DNA from 3 places in the Peribacillus sedimenti genome. Region 2 is predicted to be linked to each of the others. Evidence: predicted binding sites of a transcription regulator. Region 2 holds the regulator's gene; each other region holds the start of a gene.
The links. The regulator LexA, encoded in region 2, represses DNA repair genes until DNA is damaged. The targets are predictions, from matches to a motif close to CGAACATATGTTCG.

Region 1 (6,085 bases), 140 kb from region 2:
AAATGGTGTTATAATAGTGACATGAAACCATTTGGTTTTATTTAAAAATGTAAGGAGAATGAATGTGGAAACAAATCAAAACGGGACTTTAACAGACATTAAACAGACAATTGTGTTTGATTCACCAATTGAAAAGGTATGGGAGAAGGTGTCCACTTCCGAAAATATTGCAGAGTGGTTTATGCCGAATGATTTTGAACCAAAGGTAGGCCATGAGTTCCATATACAATCGCCTTTTGGACCATCACCTTGCAAAGTGCTCGAAATTGATGCTCCTAATAAGCTGTCTTTTGCTTGGGATACTGAAGGCTGGGTAGTAGAATTTATTTTAAAGGACTTAGGGGATAAAACGGAATTTACCCTTATTCACGGAGGCTGGAAACGTCCTGAAGATATCATTGGAAAAGCCAATCAGAAGAGCTCGATCATCCGCGATACCATGGGGAATGGCTGGAATGGTATTGTACATCAACGGCTTCGTAAGGTAGTGGAAGGATAAGTGACGGCAGTCAAGCATGACGTCTTTCAGGCAATAGCCGACCCGACTCGCAGAGAGGTACTCAGATTGCTTGCTGGAAAGGAAATGCCTATTTCGGAAATAACAGCTCATTTCCCGATTAGCAGAACGGCAATAGCAAAACACTTGCAAATACTTTCGGAAGCCGATTTGGTGAATGGACGCAAGGCTGGGAGGGAGAAATTGTACAGACTGCAGCCGGAACCCTTACAAGAATTAAAGAATTGGCTGTCGTTTTATGAACAATTTTGGAATAATAAGTTATCCATGCTTAAACATATGGTTGAAAACGAAGGAAATCATCAGTTGAAAATAGTAAAACCAGCGACAAATGACGAAAAGGAAGGCCACAGTTAATGTGGTCTTTTTTATATTCGGATAATATATTATAACAAAAACCTCGCTAGAATATTTTCTAACACTCAGCATCCCATAGTTTATCATATTAGTCTTTATTAAGCGGCAGCTAAGAAAAATGGCCGATAAGGAGCCGTCATAGGTTTCTCTATGTCCGAGATTAACAGGGAGAGTATCAAGAGTCCTAAATCACATTTATATCCATTATTACATTGCTGGACGGAAAGGAAGTATATTGGCAACGGAAATCGTCTCAAACCAGTCAGCGCAGTCCAGGCTGCAGGGTAACTATGAGAAATCAGGGGCCTTCAGAGTGCAATGGCTTTGTTTCTGATAAGTAAAAAAAGTACAGAAGTATGAAGTCACGCCCAAAAGTTAGAGTTCACAAACTTTTGGGTGCTGTATGTAATTTGACCTCGAAAATAGCACATTGGATAAAGTTTTTTTCGTCAAAAATGCTATTTTTCTTTCATATTATTGCCTGATTTCTGCGCTTCAGCCATTTTGGCAAGCAGGATATGCTGAGGCATATGCATAATTTGCTCTAAAGGCAATTTGAGTGTCTCAGATAATATAAGTGCCGTTTCTGCAGATATTTTCAATGGTCCCATTCAAATGTTCTCCTTAGCTTATTCTTTCTATTAATAATATACCATACTTTTTTGACAAGACTTATTTCGAGATTATAACGACTATTTGTAAGTAGCGGAAGAAAAATCTGGGAAGTTCATATTACTCGGCTTCAAAACCTATTTGTAGATCATTGCGATCAATAAGGCCGGATTGGGAGTTAAACGAAGAAGTATATGATTTGAAGTACAGATAGTAGTTTGCTATTTTTTATATGTTACCAAGTGTGTATGGAGGGTAATGGAACATAAGAATAAACATATAAGAAGGGTGGGAAATCACTATGCTAAAGATGACTTCGATTGCCTATGATAAAATCAACTCCATTCTCCAAGAGGAGCAAGGCCCGGGAGAAAAGCTCTATTTGCGGGTAACGATGGGGATTGGCTGAGGGGGTCCCCAGTTAAAGCTTTCTCTGGATGAGAAGCCATTGCAAAAAGATATAATTCAAAAATTCGAGGATATTGATATCCTGATCCATGAACAGGATATGCCGCATTTCGAAAACGCAACAATAGATGTGGTAAGGGATTTATATGGCAAAAGAAAATTCTCGTTAGTCAAAGACTGAACAGGTTGCTAAACATAATAAAAACAGGACTGGCCGGGGAGGACAGTCCTGTTATTGTCCTATAATAAACATAAAAACAATAGAACATAAATTAGAGCCATTTAATTTTAGGTTCCGTTTTATCAATAATCCTCTTTATGTTAGCTCTGTGCCGGTAAAATATGAATATCGCCAGAATAGATAGTACAATAATCAGCGGGATATCATGATTCCTTGTAACCAGGGCAAACACTAAAGCAACAACCGCTGCGACCATGGAGGATAAGGATACATACTTTGTCAGATATAAAGACAGAAAGAATATCGCAACAAGCAAGAAAAATAAAAGAGGGGCATACGCCAGAAGAATTCCTCCTGATGTAGCTACAGCTTTTCCGCCGCGGAAGCCTGCAAATACGGGGTACATATGCCCTATAACCGCCAGTACACCAGCAAGCAGAAGGTGTATGTCCACATCGAGCAAAACCGGCAGGCTGGTAGCTAATGTCCCCTTCAATATGTCCATGACAGTTACCACCAGACCAGCTTTTACACCCAGTGTGCGAAAGGTATTAGTTGCTCCGAGATTTTTGCTGCCGTGTTCCCGTATATCGGTTTTATAAAATACTTTCCCAATAATCAACCCAGAAGGTATGGAGCCGGCCAGATAAGCCAGCAATAATGTAAGAATGATCATCATATAAAATTGCCCTTTCCCGTCTATGTTAAATCTGAATCATTATGTATGGACACTGCTCAGAAATACGTTCGGAGTGTTATTTTATTTTATCATGTAAATAAAAAAAAACCATGTCTTTATTTGTCATGTGTAAAAACAATGTGCATGGATGAAAAATCACTTGGTTTGGGTTTTTAAACATATAAATGTAAAATAGTAATACATGGCTACAATGACAATGCGGAAAATTTTTGGATGTAATAGTAAACATCAAATATGAGGAGCTGATTAAAATGGTATTGGAATATCCGCCCAGGCAGGAATTAGGGGAAATCTTAAAAAAAGCCAAAAGAGTAGCAGTGGTAGGACTTTCGGATAATCCGGACCGCACTTCTTACATGGTTTCAAAGGCGATGCAGGATAGCGGTTATGATATTATACCTGTTAACCCTGCGGTTGATGAAGTGCTGGGAGTAAGGGCTGTTTCATCGCTAAAGGAAATAGAAGGCCATATTGATATTGTCAATGTATTCCGCCGATCTGAATATTTAATGGAGGTTGCGAAGGAATTTTCCGAAGTAGATGCAGATGTTTTTTGGGCACAGCTGGGGCTCGAAAACGAAGAAGCATATCAATTTTTGAAAAATAAGGGCTACACAGTTGTCATGGACAGATGCATTAAAGTCGAGCATGCACTTACAAAATAAACGGCACGCAGGAGCAAACACGCTCCTGTTTTTTTACGGTCTCTGAAGAAGTTTTGTTTTAGTGAAATTCGATTAAGGATTCTCCGTTATTTGTTAAAAAGACCTCAAATATGAGCGAAATGAATGGATTTTTAAAATGCGTATTTGCCAAATAAAAAAATATCGCTACAATAAGTCATAGACCAATACTATAAAGAGACACAAAAAATAAACGTAGAAATACGGCAAAAGTATGAAAATCAATCGAACATTTGTTCTTTCTGGATAAATTGATTATACTTATCTTAGTAAGAGTGAATAAATATGATTGTTAATTCTAATTTTTAAAAAAGGATTTATAAGACTTTGCTTAAAGTGTTTAAAACAGAACGCCAGAAGCATCTTAATTTGCTGCTGCGAGCGTTGGAGCCCTGCCCTGATTGGTAGGGCGAGGCAATTGTGTTTTGCAACGAAAGGGGAATATCTGTGGCAAGAAACGTAAAAACAATCGAATATAACGATGATGCGATTCAGGTACTGGAAGGCCTTGAGGCAGTAAGGAAACGGCCGGGGATGTACATAGGCAGCACAGATGCGAGAGGCCTGCATCATCTTGTATATGAGATTGTAGATAACTCCGTGGACGAAGCTTTGGCGGGGCATGGGGACCACATTATCGTCAAGATCCATAAAGACAATAGCGTGAGCGTGACTGATAAAGGCAGGGGTATGCCTACCGGAATGCACAAAATGGGCAAGCCAACTCCGGAAATCATCTTGACTGTTCTTCACGCCGGCGGAAAATTCGGCCAGGGGGGCTATAAGACAAGCGGAGGGCTGCATGGGGTAGGTGCATCGGTCGTAAACGCCCTATCGGAATCGCTCGTCGTAACCATAAAAAGAGACGGCTTTATTTATGAACAAAGATTTGCTGAGGGAGGCAAGCCTCAAACCACATTAGAAAAATTAGGGAAGACGAATCAGACCGGCACAAAAATTCACTTCAAGCCGGATGCATCTATTTTTTCTGTTACCACGTTTAATTATGATACGTTGTCCGAAAGATTACGGGAATCAGCTTTCCTGCTAAAAGGCATGAAGATTGAATTGATAGATGAACGATATGACCAGCATGATATTTTCCATTATGAAAACGGCATCGAAGCCTTTGTTCAATATTTAAATGAGGAAAAAGATACACTCCATTCTGTAATCAGTTTTGATGGACAGCAAAATGGCCTTGAAGTGGATTTTGCTTTTCAGTTCAATGATGGATATTCGGAAAATGTGTTAAGCTTTGTGAATAATGTCAGGACCAAGGATGGCGGAACTCATGAAGTTGGTGCAAAAACAGCAATGACGCGGGCGTTTAACGACTATGCTAGAAAGACTGGCCTATTGAAGGAAAAGGATAAAAACCTGGAGGGGTCTGACATTCGGGAAGGATTATCAGCCATCATCTCCGTCAGGATTCCTGAGGAATTTCTCCAGTTTGAAGGACAGACCAAGAGCAAGCTTGGCACAAGTGAGGCAAGGTCGGCAGTCGATGCCATCGTTTCAGAGCATTTGGCGTATTTCTTTGAGGAGAACCCAAATACAAGCTCTCTTTTAATAAAGAAAGCAATTAAAGCCTTCCAGGCCCGGGAAGCAGCACGCAAAGCAAGGGAAGACGCAAGAAGTGGAAAGAAGAGGAAGAAATCAGAGGCTGTTCTCTCAGGGAAACTGACCCCGGCACAATCCAGAAATCCACAAAAGAATGAATTATACCTGGTAGAGGGCGATTCCGCAGGTGGGTCAGCTAAGCAAGGGCGTGACCGCAGATTCCAGGCAGTGCTGCCGCTAAGGGGCAAGGTAATAAATACAGAAAAGGCCAAGCTGCAGGATATCTTCAAAAATGAAGAAATCAATACCATTATCCATGCGATCGGCGCCGGTGTAGGGCCAGAGTTTGTTGTGGATGATGCCAATTATGACAAGATTATTATTATGACTGATGCGGATACAGATGGCGCCCATATCCAAGTCCTGTTATTAACCTTCTTTTACCGTTACATGAAGCCGTTGATTGAGGCCGGCAAGATTTATATCGCATTGCCGCCGTTATATAAAGTAAGCAAAGGTACAGGCAAGAAAGAAGTCATTGAATACGCATGGAGCGATGACGAACTCCAGGGAGCTATCAAAAAAGTCGGCAAAGGGTATATCCTTCAGCGTTATAAAGGACTGGGGGAAATGAATGCGGACCAGCTCTGGGAGACTACGATGAACCCTGAGACCAGGACGTTGATCCGTGTCAAGATCGATGATGGCGCACGGGCCGAAAGACGTGTTACAACCCTGATGGGGGACAAAGTAGAACCGCGTCGTAAGTGGATTGAGTCGAATGTAGCGTTTGGTCTCGAAGAGGAATCGAATATTTTAGATAATGAAAATATATCGGTTACAGAGGAGGTCAAATAAGATGTCATCTTTAGAAAAATATAGGGATTTGCCTCTTGAAGAGGTTATTGGCGACCGTTTTGGCCGTTACAGTAAATATATTATCCAGGACCGCGCCCTTCCTGATGCACGGGATGGATTAAAGCCAGTTCAGCGGCGGATTTTATATGCCATGCATGTCGAAGGGAATACACACGAAAAGAACTTCCGCAAAGCTGCCAAGACAG
Region 2 (6,085 bases):
GCGGAGTGATGACCAATAGGGTTTCGGTTATCGGAACCCTATTATATCTGCAATTACATACTGACTGGTTGGTACTGATATTCCAAAAATAAAACAATGGAGTGAAAATCATGTATTTACGACTGACAGAAGAACAGAAAATGGTACAAAAAACAATTAGAAGATTTGTAGAAAAAGAGTTAATGCCGCTTGAAAACGAAGTACTCAGAAATGAAAGGGAAGGAAGGCCCAGCCTTCCCGCAGGAAAGCTGAAAGAACTTCAGCTAAAGGCAAAGGAAGCAGGCTTCTGGGGCATCAACACACCCGAAGAATATGGTGGTGCCAATTTAGGCCAGATGATGATGGCGATCGTGTGGATGGAGGTTTCAAAAACCTTTGTTCCGTTTGCATTTGGTGGGTCAGCAGATAACATTCTTTACTATGCGAACGAGGCACAAAGGGAGAAATACTTAATTCCAACTATTCAAGGAGAGAAGAAATCATGTTTTGCGATGACTGAGCCAGGTGCTGGGTCAGACACAAGGAATATTAAAATGACGGCTGTGAAAGACGGTAATGAATGGGTGTTGAATGGTGAAAAAACCTTCATTACCGGGGGGAATGAAGCTGACTTTGTCATGGTTGTTGCCATTACCGATAAAGAAAAACACCAGGCAACAGGCGGAAGGGATGGCGTGACATGCTTCATTGTTGACCGTGATATGGGCTGGAAATCAGAATATATACACACAATGGGTGAATGGGGACCTGCGGGGCTAGTCTTTGATAATGTGCGTGTTCCAGAAGAAAATATCCTTGGGGAAGTAAATGGCGGGTATAAGCTAGGTCTTGAGTGGATTGGTTTTGCAAGATGGATTGTAGGGGCAAGGGCGGTTGGTGCAGCGGAAAGACTGCTGCAAATGGCTATTGATTATTCCAAGGAGAGGGTCACCTTCGGAAAGCCGATTGCAGAACGCCAGGCGATTCAGTGGCAAATAGCGGATTCAGCAGTAGAAATTGAGGCAGCGAGATGGCTTGTACTTAACGCAGCATTTACGTTAGATCAGGGAGAGGACAATAGGCATCTGGCATCCATAGCTAAATTATACGGCTCCAATATGGGCAATCGAGTGGTGGACCGGGTCCTCCAGATCCATGGGGGTATGGGCTATACCCGTGAGCTTCCAATCGAACGCTGGTACCGGGAAGCAAGGCTGTGGAGAATCTATGATGGAACGGATGAAATACAGCGTATGATTATCGCACGCGACCTGTTGAAAGGCCATGTCAAGGTCGGTCAATTTATATAAATCATAACAAATTAATCTCAACGAACTTAGGAGGATCAAACAATGGCTGGAAGATTTGAAGGCAAGGTGGCATTTGTAACAGGGGGTAGCAGAGGAATTGGAAAAGCAATCGTCCAAATGTTTGCAGAAGAAGGAGCAAAAGTAGCGTTTATAGACTTAAATGAAGAAGCATTGAGCGGGACAACCAATGAATTGAGAGACATAGGATATGAAATATATTCCAAGGTTGCGAATGTTTCAGATACAGAGCAGGTTGAAACTGCAGTTAAGGAAGTTTATGAAACTTTTGGGTCAGTGGACATCCTTGTAAATAATGCAGGAGTAATACGTGACAATCTCTTGTTTAAAATGACTGACAACGATTGGCAGACAGTAATGGATGTTCATCTAAAGGGCTCATTCAATGCAGCGAGAGCTGTACAAAAATATATGGTAGAAAACAACTATGGCAGAATTATCAGCATTTCCTCCACTTCGGCTTTAGGCAACAGAGGACAGGCCAATTATGCAACAGCAAAGGCGGGACTTCAAGGGTTTACAAAGACACTTGCAATAGAACTTGGAAAATATGGAATCACTGCAAATTCAGTTGCACCGGGATTTATTGAAACAGAAATGACAAAGGAAACGGCAAGTCGGATTGGAATATCCTTTGACGATCTCATTCATGCGAGCGTTAGTCAAATCCCGGTAGGACGAAGCGGGAAACCAGAGGATATTGCCAATGCAGTAGCATTCTTTGCCGATGAAAAGTCTTCATTTGTCAATGGACAGGTTATATACGTAGCAGGAGGCCCAAAAAACTAAAAGTAAGCGGGGTGTTTCATTTGTTCAGAGAACACATTGGAAAAAAATCCAAAAAAGTTAAGAATACAGTGGAAAGAGGAGCGGTAAAAAAATTTGCGGAATCCATTGGAGATCTCCATCCTATCTATTTTGATGAAGAGACAGGCAGGAACTCTAGATACAAGCAAAATATTGCTCCTACAACCTTTTCAAGAGTTTTCGATTACGGGACTATAGAAGGTTTATCGCTTCCAAACAAGGGACTAATTCATGGTGAACAAACGTATCACTTTGAAAGGCCGCTTTTGGTAGGTGAAGAAATTTACTGTTATACACAAGTAACAGATTACTTTGAAAAGAGCGGTACACAAGGTGATATGGGATTCCTTATTTTAGAGAGCTTTGGTGAAGACCTTTCAGGAAAAGTGATTTTTTCCACCAAATCAACAGTTATTATTACAGAAGCTGTGAGAAAGGTGCTGATTGGCATATGACACTTGCCGAAATACAAATTGGGGATGCTCTTGATGAAATTGAACTAGCCCCTGTTTCAAGGATTGATTTAATCAAATATGCTGGAGCTTCAGGAGATTATAATCCGATTCACACGATAGACGAGGAAGCAAGGAGGGCTGGATTGCCAGGTATCATTGCCCATGGTATGTGGACAATGGGAAATCTAGCCAAGCTTTTTACACCCTTTTATGAAGAAGGGTATATCCAGGAATATCGGATCAGATTTAAAGGAATGGTATTTTTAAATGATGTCATTACAATAAAGGCCGTGTTAAGAAATAAGGATAATGACAAATTACATTTTACAGCAGCCGCTTGTAACCAAGACGGTAAGGAAGTCATCAAGGGTGAGGTAATTTTCACTTCATATTCAAATTAAGACCGTTGACACCCTGTACATATGTACAGGGTATTCAAAATTTATGCTGGAATTGTAAGATGCAAAAACTAGCTATATTGATTTTTTGTACACTCATACGGATGTACCATAACAAAAGTAAGAAGTTTTGATTAATATTACCCATCGACAAAAATCGACAAAATAAGTTAAGCTTTTTCATAGAAAGCAATCTTATTGCTTTGGTTGCTTTCTTTTTACTCATTTGGTGACCGGTTGCCCCTGGAAAAGGCACCGGTCTTTTTTTTGGATTCGATTGTAAGTTAGGTATGACTAAGCGCAGATCACCCATGAAATTGATATCTATTTAAATCGAAGGAGCCATCATTTCTAACAGGATGATTAGAGTATAAAAGAATCGGAATATAAGTTCAGACTTAAAATTATAAAGGTGAGTGCAGGAGAAAGAGAAGTATGGGAACAAATTACGTATAAGTTGAATTCTGCTGCTGCCAATGAACAGTTAAGATTGAAAATAGTTCCACCTTTTGTAATTTCCTTAAATAACAATACCTTAGATTAAAAATGAAATGTCAGCAGATAATATGATAACAGTTAACGACAAGGAGGTTATTATGTCAAAACAACAGGAAAAGCCGCATGAGAGACAAACCGAGAAAAATCAAAGAAAATCAGCGGTTCCAGGAGTCGAAAACATGCCGACATCAGAAACTAACCGTGGTGAAGAATGGAAAGGCAGTGCTTCAGAACGGATTTAACAATAGGCAGGACTTCCGATTGCACCGCTCACATGCATGTGAACATCAGCTGCATATTTTATAGGATCGATGTGTAATCAGAAGAACACTTCTTTGTCTGTAAAATGAATTAGTAAATAATAAGCATTTTGTTTATATGGGTTGACGAATGGCTAGCACCTTTGCAAGTGCCAACTTGCTGTTATATGCATTTTAATTCTATGTAAAAGAGCACAGCCTGCCACATTAAATGTGGCAGGCTGTGCTCTTTGTTATAACGTCCCAGAAAGGATTCGAACCTCCGACCTACAGTTTAGGAAACTGTTGCTCTATCCTGCTGAGCTACTGGGACATGTATGACTCGATAAAATAAATCATCAAACTGAAGACAATAGTAATTGTATAATTTTAATTTGTCCAAGTCAACCCTTTTAATAATTTTTTTCGAATAATATTTAATCCTTTTTATAGAAGATAACAGGCATGGGAGAAAAATAAATGGCGGATCCTTGAAGGGAAGGAGAACGCAGATGTCCCATAGAAATCGATATCCGAGTAAATAGGCAGCTGCGTAACATAGTAAAAACAACTCTTTATGCCAGTTACGTAATTGCATACAGTCTGTTGTTGGCACTTAACCCATTACATTTCGAATTCTTCATCTAAGATTCTTATTCCAGCAGCATTTATTCTCCTTCATATTCTTTAAAACGTGGATTGTAAAATATAGTATCCCAAGATTTGTTAAATGTCCTTCAGCTATGACCGGTTCAAAAAGTATTTCCTGATTTCAATAATATAAGTACGAGCATCATTATAGGCAAACAGATATTGTATAGCCAGAAATTCATTTTGACGAGAACATGATCAGCAGCGGCAAGAAGGAATAAGAAATAAACCCAATAAGGGCAAAGTGAAGCCCAACCCAATAAGTTAATGTGTGCATAGGCGGCAGCATACTGAAATTTATGGAAGTTTGACATATACATGCCCAATGCATTTCCAATCACGAGTAGATAACAGCGATTTTTATCAGATTGATGCCGACCTTTACAGCTTTTCTAGTGGATTATATGAATCTATTATCTTCTGTAAAACAAGATCAAACAAAAAAAGCGCTTGTTTGCGCTTTTAATGAATTTGTCTATATAATCCTATAACTTTACCTAGAATCGTTACATTTCGCAATATAATGGGATCCATTGTTGAATTTTCTGGCTGCAGCCGAATATAATCCTTGTCCTTGAAGAAACGTTTAACAGTTGCTTCATCATCTTCCGTCATAGCAACGACAATATCCCCGTTATTTGCGGTGCTTTGCTGTTTCACAATTACATAGTCTCCGTCCAATATACCAGCCTCAATCATACTTTCTCCCATAATTTCAAGCATAAATACCTGTTCATCGTGAGCAGCCATGTTTTCAGGCAGCGGAAAGTATTCTTCAACGTTCTCGATAGCGGTAATTGGCAATCCGGCTGTTACCTTACCTAACAATGGTACGTTGATAACATTATTTTGCGGGATAGGAGGGGTGTCGTTCATATCCAATACTTCTATTGCTCTCGGCTTTGTGGCATCTCGCCTGATTAATCCCATAGTTTCCAGTCGTGAAAGATGCCCATGTACAGTGGAACTAGATGCCAGGCCAACTGCTTCTCCTATTTCCCTGACAGATGGGGGATAGCCTTTTTTGCGTACTTCCTCTTTTATATATCCCAATATATCCTGCTGACGCTTTGACAGTTTCGTCATGTTTTCAAGCACCTCTTTTAAATTCCTTTTTTTTCATTATATCATCCAAGCATATAATATACAAACATAAGTTCGAATATTGTGTTGACACGAAACAAACGTTCGGATTATACTGTGTATATGAATCGAACAAACATTCTGGGGTAAAAGGGGATGCGAGAAATGAAAAATTTCTATAAAAAAAATACGTATACTATAATGTTATTATCCGTCGTCTTTTTATTGACTTTGCTTTTTTCGTTAGACACAAATAAAAAAGAAAGTGATCAATACATAACCGTTAAAGTTACATCAGGTGATACACTTTGGAATTTAGCAGAACAATACCAGCAGCAAGATGCATCAAAGAAAGGATTCATTGATTGGGTAGCGAGGCATAATGATCTGGATCCTGAAGACCTGCAGCCAGGCACAGAAATCGTTATTCCGGTAAAAAAGAATCAGGATGTCACCAATCTTGCAAGTGAACAGTAAAGGATTGACGACAATGAAGGCTATTATATATTGCCGGGTCAGTACTGATAAGGAGGCCCAGGAAACCTCACTTTCCAGGCAAGCAGAAGAATTAAGGGGCCTGGCAGACAGATTGGGTTTTGAAATAGTACAGCTTATCAAGGAGCAGGCCAGCGGATATGAGCTAAACC
Region 3 (6,085 bases), 1.1 Mb from region 2:
GAGTTGCTAAGGTAGTTTAATAAGGATTGTGGCTGGCTGTTTTTACGAGCAAGCATAGCCATAGTAGATGGCTAAAGTCTGCTTTTTTCTTCTCTTCAGGCTTTGATTATTTCTTTGACTCTTCCTACCTGCCCATCTGTCAATCTTACTTTTATTCCGTGTGGATGGAAGGATGAATTGGTCAAGATATCCTTTACAATCCCATTTGTGAGCTTCCCTGTTTTCTGATCTGCCTTTAATACAATATTTACTTCGCTTCCTGGTACAATGTCGTTTCGATTTTGTCCATTCATTTGCAGCCCCCCTATCGGTTCTTCTTACTCTTCCACGTTGCTTTCGGGATTATGATCTGTGCTTTTTAGTGTTCATGCCCTATATGTATTATACCCAAAGAATTCCTGGTCACAACCCGCATCCCGCAGTACTTGGGAACTTCTGCTTATATATCTCATATGAGAAAATAATACCCTTCTATGTAAATTTTTTCTGTAAACTATATCAAACTATCTATATAATGAAATACATGAAACAAAAAACAGATACCTATCGTCCTATTATTAAAGATATTTTTGTGATTTTTAAACTAAATTACATAAACATGCCAAAAAGGGGCTTCAATGAATATGAGCGGAGCGGGGAATAGACAAAGTCAAAGCGCTAAAAGGCGCAGGAGATTGAGAAGACCGATTAGGAGATTCCTGTTACTGGCTATAGTAATCCTGACAGGAATATTTGCTTATAAATTTGTGACAAATCGGGATCAGCAGGTAACGCAGACTGTGATCGTGAAGGAATCATCTAAATCTGATACTGAGTCGCAAAAGCCTGAGGCAAAAAAAGAAAAACAACAGGAACCTGAACAACAGGAGGAACAGCCGTCACCACCTGAGCCAGTGACAGAAACAATTAAAATCAGTGCAGCAGGTGATTTTACGCTTGGTACGGATGAGAGCTTTGCCTACACCGGTTCATTCCCGGATGAGGCAGATAACCAGGGCCTTTCTTACTTTGCTGAAAAATTGGATAATATATTTAAAAAAGATGATTTCTCTTCAGTAAATCTGGAAACCACGCTGACGAATGCTACCCAAAAGGCGGAAAAAACCTTTCGTTTCAAAGGAGACCCCTCCTATGTGAAAATTCTTCAGCTGGCAGGAATCGAATCAGTGAACCTGGCGAATAACCACATCAAGGATTATCTTGAAAAAGGCTATGAGGATACAAAGGCGGTCCTGAAAAACAACAACGTTGGATACTTTGGCTATGAGAATGAATATGTTACGACAGTAAAAGGAGTAAAAATAGGTGCTCTTGGTTACGAAGGCTGGCAGGATACACCGGAACTCCGAAACAAGGTAAGCACTGCAATCACAAATTTAAGAAACCAGGGGGTTCAGATCGTACTCGTGCATTTTCACTGGGGCATAGAAAGCAACTATGTGCCAAATGAATCACAAAAAACTTTGGCACGATTTACTATAGACAGCGGGGCGGATCTGATATTGGGCCATCATCCGCATGTCGTTCAGGGAATAGAAGAATATAAGGGGAGATATATTGTCTATAGTTTGGGCAATTTTATGTTTGGAGGAAACAGAAATCCGCGTGATAAGGATACTTTTGTATTTCAGCAGACATTCTACATTGAAAATGGAAAGTTGTCCGATAAGAAAGATATGAAAATCATTCCATTTTCGATTTCTTCCGTCTCGTCAAGGAACAATTATCAGCCCACATTGTTGAAAGGTGCAGAAGCTGATAGGGTTTTGAAGAAAGTGAATGACCTTTCAGAGCAAATCAACTAACATCAACATAAAAAGAGCTGGTACGGTAAAAAATCCGTCCCAGCTTTTTTTGTTATATAAGAAAGTATATTTTAAATAAGATAATGAAAATGAATAAGTTTCCCTTGATATCCCAGTGTTAAAGCGTATATTTCGAGAGTAAATACGAGACAACATAAACTAGAATCCACAATGATATGGTATAGACGTTGCGAGAAATTAACTTCTTAATATGTGCCATAAATATATCATCCTCTCTTTTGATTCTAAATAATTGGACAGGGACCAAGGCGGGTGATTGCAATTTTGTCTTTTTTTTATCCTTCTTCTCATAAATTCAAGAATGTTGCTGCTGCTAAGCGGCGTTTATATAATGCTAGTCTATGAAGGACACGTTTATTTAGAACTTTTTCTATTGCTAGATCGAGTAGAATTATCAGGACAACAAGCCAAAGCTCAGCAGCAATAAAAGGAGTGAGCCGGGTAATCATGTCTCCCTGTGCCAACTACCCCTTACAGTTTATTTATGATTTTAGTATTTTTATGTCGGTGTTTCCTGCAGAAGTCGTTTATAAAGGTAAAAGGCCAAAAGCTCTTCAACTCGGTTCCGAAGCCTTGGATTGAAATAATTGTGGTGTTCTTCATAGCCATGATAGAGAAAACTGTACATTGTAAAAGCATCATCACGCTTAAGTTCGCTGACCTTTATATTTTCTTTTCTGAGATATTGCCTTACTTCCGCCAGCTCCCTTTGTACAATTTTTAATGCTTCCTCCACCAAATCGATATAAGGCTGGGGAAGCTTGAATGGACTTTGTTTGATGACTGTGAGATCCCTATTTAAGATTGTGGCTACCATCGGAAGATAGATGGCCTGCTCTATGATATTTCTGTCATGCTCCGGAATTCGGGTCATGGGTCTAGCTCCTTTCTGGCCTAAGCGAACATAAAACACTCTATATGTATGTATATGAAACTGTGTACGAAAAGAACACTTGTTCGCATTTATCGTAATAAATAAATTCGAAGGAATCAAGCGGATTTATGAAATTGCAAAAATAAGTGTAAAAAAGACTCCAATAGGGAACGGTTTAGAGTATATTTTATGTAAATACTCGTATAATACTTGCAATTTCGAGGGAACATGATATATCTAAGTTAGAAGTTACCCATCATATCATTCCACCGGTGATAGATCATTGTCTGCTGCGGTGTATGGCTAAGGAGAAAAAAATGGATTTTGATACAATTCGCGAGTGGCTTACTCTGGAAAATATATTAGATTTAATAAAAGAATACCGTTCGTTAGGCCTGCTTCCTGGGTTATTGCTGCCTATGCTGGAGGCCTTTTTGCCGTTTCTGCCGCTGGTCGTATTTGTACTGGCAAATGCCAGTGCTTTCGGGCTCTGGCTTGGTTTTTTAATATCGTGGGCCGGGGCAGTTACTGGATCTATGCTCGTATTTTTTATCTTCCGTAGATATGGCCAGCGTCGAATGCTAAGATTCCTGCATAAGCACAAGCAGGTTCAAAAACTAATGGATTGGGTGGACAGGCATGGTTTTGGACCATTATTCCTGCTCCTCTGTTTTCCATTTACTCCATCTGCAATCGTAAATGTTGTTGCCGGCCTTTCAAAAATCAGCCCGCTTCAATATGGCCTCGCAACAGGAGCGGGAAAAATGGTGATGATCTTCATTATCAGTTTTATAGGATATGACATTGTCTCGTTAGTAAGACAGCCAATAAGAACAGTTATTGTCATTGTTATTATTTTTATTCTTTGGTATGCAGGAAAAAGAATAGAAGTAAGATTAAATAGAGCGGTAAAGAGAGAAAATGGTTAGTAAAGCTTTGATGGGGGATGAAGAATGGCAGCTGATCATAAAAACTCTTTTAAGGATTGGTTGAAGGCTGGCATCACGGTATTAGTTTTGTTCTTCCTGATTCGGACCTTTTTCTTTTCCAGCTATGAAGTGGAAGGCCAATCTATGCAGCCTACCCTTCAGGATGGCAACAGGCTGGTAGTAAATAAGATTGGTTATCAGATAGCCGATATCCATCGTTTTGATATCATTGTTTTTCATGCGACAGATCAAGAGGATTATGTAAAGCGGGTGATCGGCCTTCCGGGAGACGACATCGTTTATAAAGACGATAACTTGTATATAAATGGCCGTAAATATCAGGAGCCATATTTAACGGGATATAAACAACCTTTCCCAGGGCAGCGTCTTACAGGAGATTTTACATTAGGGGAATTGACGGACTCCAAAACCGTTCCAAATGGGAAACTGTTCGTACTGGGAGATAATCGTTTGGGAAGCATGGATAGCCGACATTTTGGATTTATTCCAATAAGCAAGGTAGTAGGAAAGGTCGATGTCAGATACTGGCCCATCGAAGACTTCAATGTTGATTTTGTCAAGGAAAAATAATAAATTGACAGGGGATAAGCCGGCTGTATGCTGTATCGGCGTGAGGTGTTTCCCTAAATGTGAGGTCTTTTTTAGTTTGAATGTCAACGAGCAATCGTGTTTTTATACGAACATACGATTGTACTTTTTTGCAAAATTAAGGTAAAATTAAGTTATTATTACAATCTTTGAAGGCATTGGTGAACCAATGTCTTTTTCCTTTGGCAACATTGGAATATGGAAGGGAGGATTCCATTAATTAACGGCTGCCCTTTTAAAAAAACGTTCAGGTTTCTGGTATGATAGAAATTAGTCAAAAACCACTGGAAAAGTAACAACTGTAACAGTTGTAAAATGAAATTACAGGCAGTACAGTACTTGATTAACCTTAATTGGCCTGTGCCTGTTTTACAAGAGGAGGAGTTTTATGTCGCTGCGTTTTTTACTGGGCAGGTCAGGAACAGGAAAAACGTCCACTATATTGGATGAGATCCGTACAAGGCTTGATGAAAATCCTGATGGAAATCCAATCATTTATCTAGTTCCCGAGCAGATGACATTTTTATCTGAATATAAATTAATAACTAGCCCCGGTCTTGCGGGAATGATCCGTACACAGGTGTACAGCTTCACACGGCTTGCCTGGCGCGTGCTGCAGGAAACAGGCGGTATGAGCCGAATGCATCTGGACAGTGTCGGCGTTAATATGCTTATCCGGAAAATCATGGAAGAAAAGAAGGGTGACCTGAAGATGTTCAGGCGTTCCGCTGAAAAACAGGGCTTCATTGCCCAGCTGGAGGAAATGCTCACCGAATTTAAAAGGTATTGCATAACCCCCGAGCAGCTTAGGGAACAGAACAAAGATAATCCTGGTGAATCGGACGAAGGGCTCCAGGATAAATTGAATGACCTGGAAGTCATTTATCAAGCATTTGAAGATGAGCTTATCGGCAAGTACCTTGATTCGGAAGATTATTTCAGGCTTCTTGTGGAAAAGATGGCTGACTCCCCGTATATTGCTTCGGCCGATATTTATATAGACGGATTCTACAGCATTACTCCTCAGGAGCTGATGATCGTTGAAGAATTAATGAAACGTGCCAAGAATGTGACAATATCCTTGACGCTGGACCAGCCCTACAAAACCCACCCTCCGGACCCTTTAAACTTATTCCGCCAGACCGGAACCATGTATCACAGCGTTTATACAGCGGCGGAAAGGCTGGTAATTAGTCGGGACGAGGATATCATCCTGCAGGAAAAACCCCGGTTTGAACAAAGCAAAAGCCTGGACCATCTGGAAACTAATTTCAACATAAGGCCCGCCAGGAAATTTGATGGAGCAACTGATGTGACGATTTCTCCTGCGGTCAATAGAAGGGCTGAGATAGAAGGGATAGCACGCCATATTCTGCAGCTTGTCAGGGATGAAGGCTACCGCTGGCGCGACATTGCCATCCTGCTGCGAAACGGCGAGGCTTATCATGATAATATCCGTACAATATTCAAAGATTATCAGATTCCTATATTCATTGATGCGAAACGCTCTATGCTGAATCATCCGCTGATAGAGTTGATTAGATCAACCCTTGAGATTCTTCTGACCAATTGGCGGTATGAGCCTGTTTTTCGTGCGATTAAAACGGAGCTGCTTTATCCAATCAATCGGAATGCAAGTAAAGTGAGACAGCAGGTAGACCGCTTTGAAAACTATGTTCTTTCAAGGGGGATATCAGGGAATAAGTGGTCTTCCAAAGAGCGATGGGGATACAGGCGCATCAGGGGGCTTGAGCTTGTGGAACGGGCCCAGACAGAGCAGGAGAGGCGCATGGAGGATGAAGTTAACGACCTTAAACAGATGTTCAGTGAACCCATTATGCGTCTAT

Region 1: the regulator LexA is predicted to act here: its motif matches at 3,685-3,698, upstream of parE (DNA topoisomerase IV subunit B).
Region 3: the regulator LexA is predicted to act here: its motif matches at 4,328-4,341, upstream of addB (helicase-exonuclease AddAB subunit AddB).

Annotation. Positions count from the first base shown of each region.
Region 1 is NZ_CP143547.1:2,317,810-2,323,894, forward strand. Features, by position in the region: gene V1500_RS11450 (SRPBCC family protein) at 59-499, shown strand; gene V1500_RS11455 (ArsR/SmtB family transcription factor) at 500-874, shown strand; gene V1500_RS11460 (YycC family protein) at 1,333-1,485, opposite strand; gene V1500_RS11465 (hypothetical protein) at 1,935-2,075, shown strand; gene plsY (glycerol-3-phosphate 1-O-acyltransferase PlsY) at 2,167-2,754, opposite strand; gene V1500_RS11475 (CoA-binding protein) at 3,027-3,440, shown strand; gene parE (DNA topoisomerase IV subunit B) at 3,906-5,879, shown strand; gene parC (DNA topoisomerase IV subunit A) at 5,881-6,085, shown strand, end outside.
Region 2 is NZ_CP143547.1:2,174,971-2,181,055, forward strand. Features, by position in the region: gene V1500_RS10660 (acyl-CoA dehydrogenase family protein) at 111-1,289, shown strand; gene fabG (3-oxoacyl-ACP reductase FabG) at 1,332-2,096, shown strand; gene V1500_RS10670 (MaoC family dehydratase N-terminal domain-containing protein) at 2,117-2,569, shown strand; gene V1500_RS10675 (MaoC/PaaZ C-terminal domain-containing protein) at 2,566-2,970, shown strand; gene V1500_RS10680 (hypothetical protein) at 3,564-3,707, shown strand; tRNA gene V1500_RS10685 (tRNA-Arg) at 3,965-4,038, opposite strand; gene lexA (transcriptional repressor LexA) at 4,818-5,441, opposite strand; gene V1500_RS10695 (LysM peptidoglycan-binding domain-containing protein) at 5,604-5,915, shown strand; gene V1500_RS10700 (recombinase family protein) at 5,929-6,085, shown strand, end outside.
Region 3 is NZ_CP143547.1:1,095,821-1,101,905, forward strand. Features, by position in the region: gene V1500_RS05600 (YwbE family protein) at 96-293, opposite strand; gene V1500_RS05605 (CapA family protein) at 618-1,805, shown strand; gene V1500_RS05610 (hypothetical protein) at 2,326-2,700, opposite strand; gene V1500_RS05615 (TVP38/TMEM64 family protein) at 3,018-3,629, shown strand; gene lepB (signal peptidase I) at 3,654-4,220, shown strand; gene addB (helicase-exonuclease AddAB subunit AddB) at 4,627-6,085, shown strand, end outside.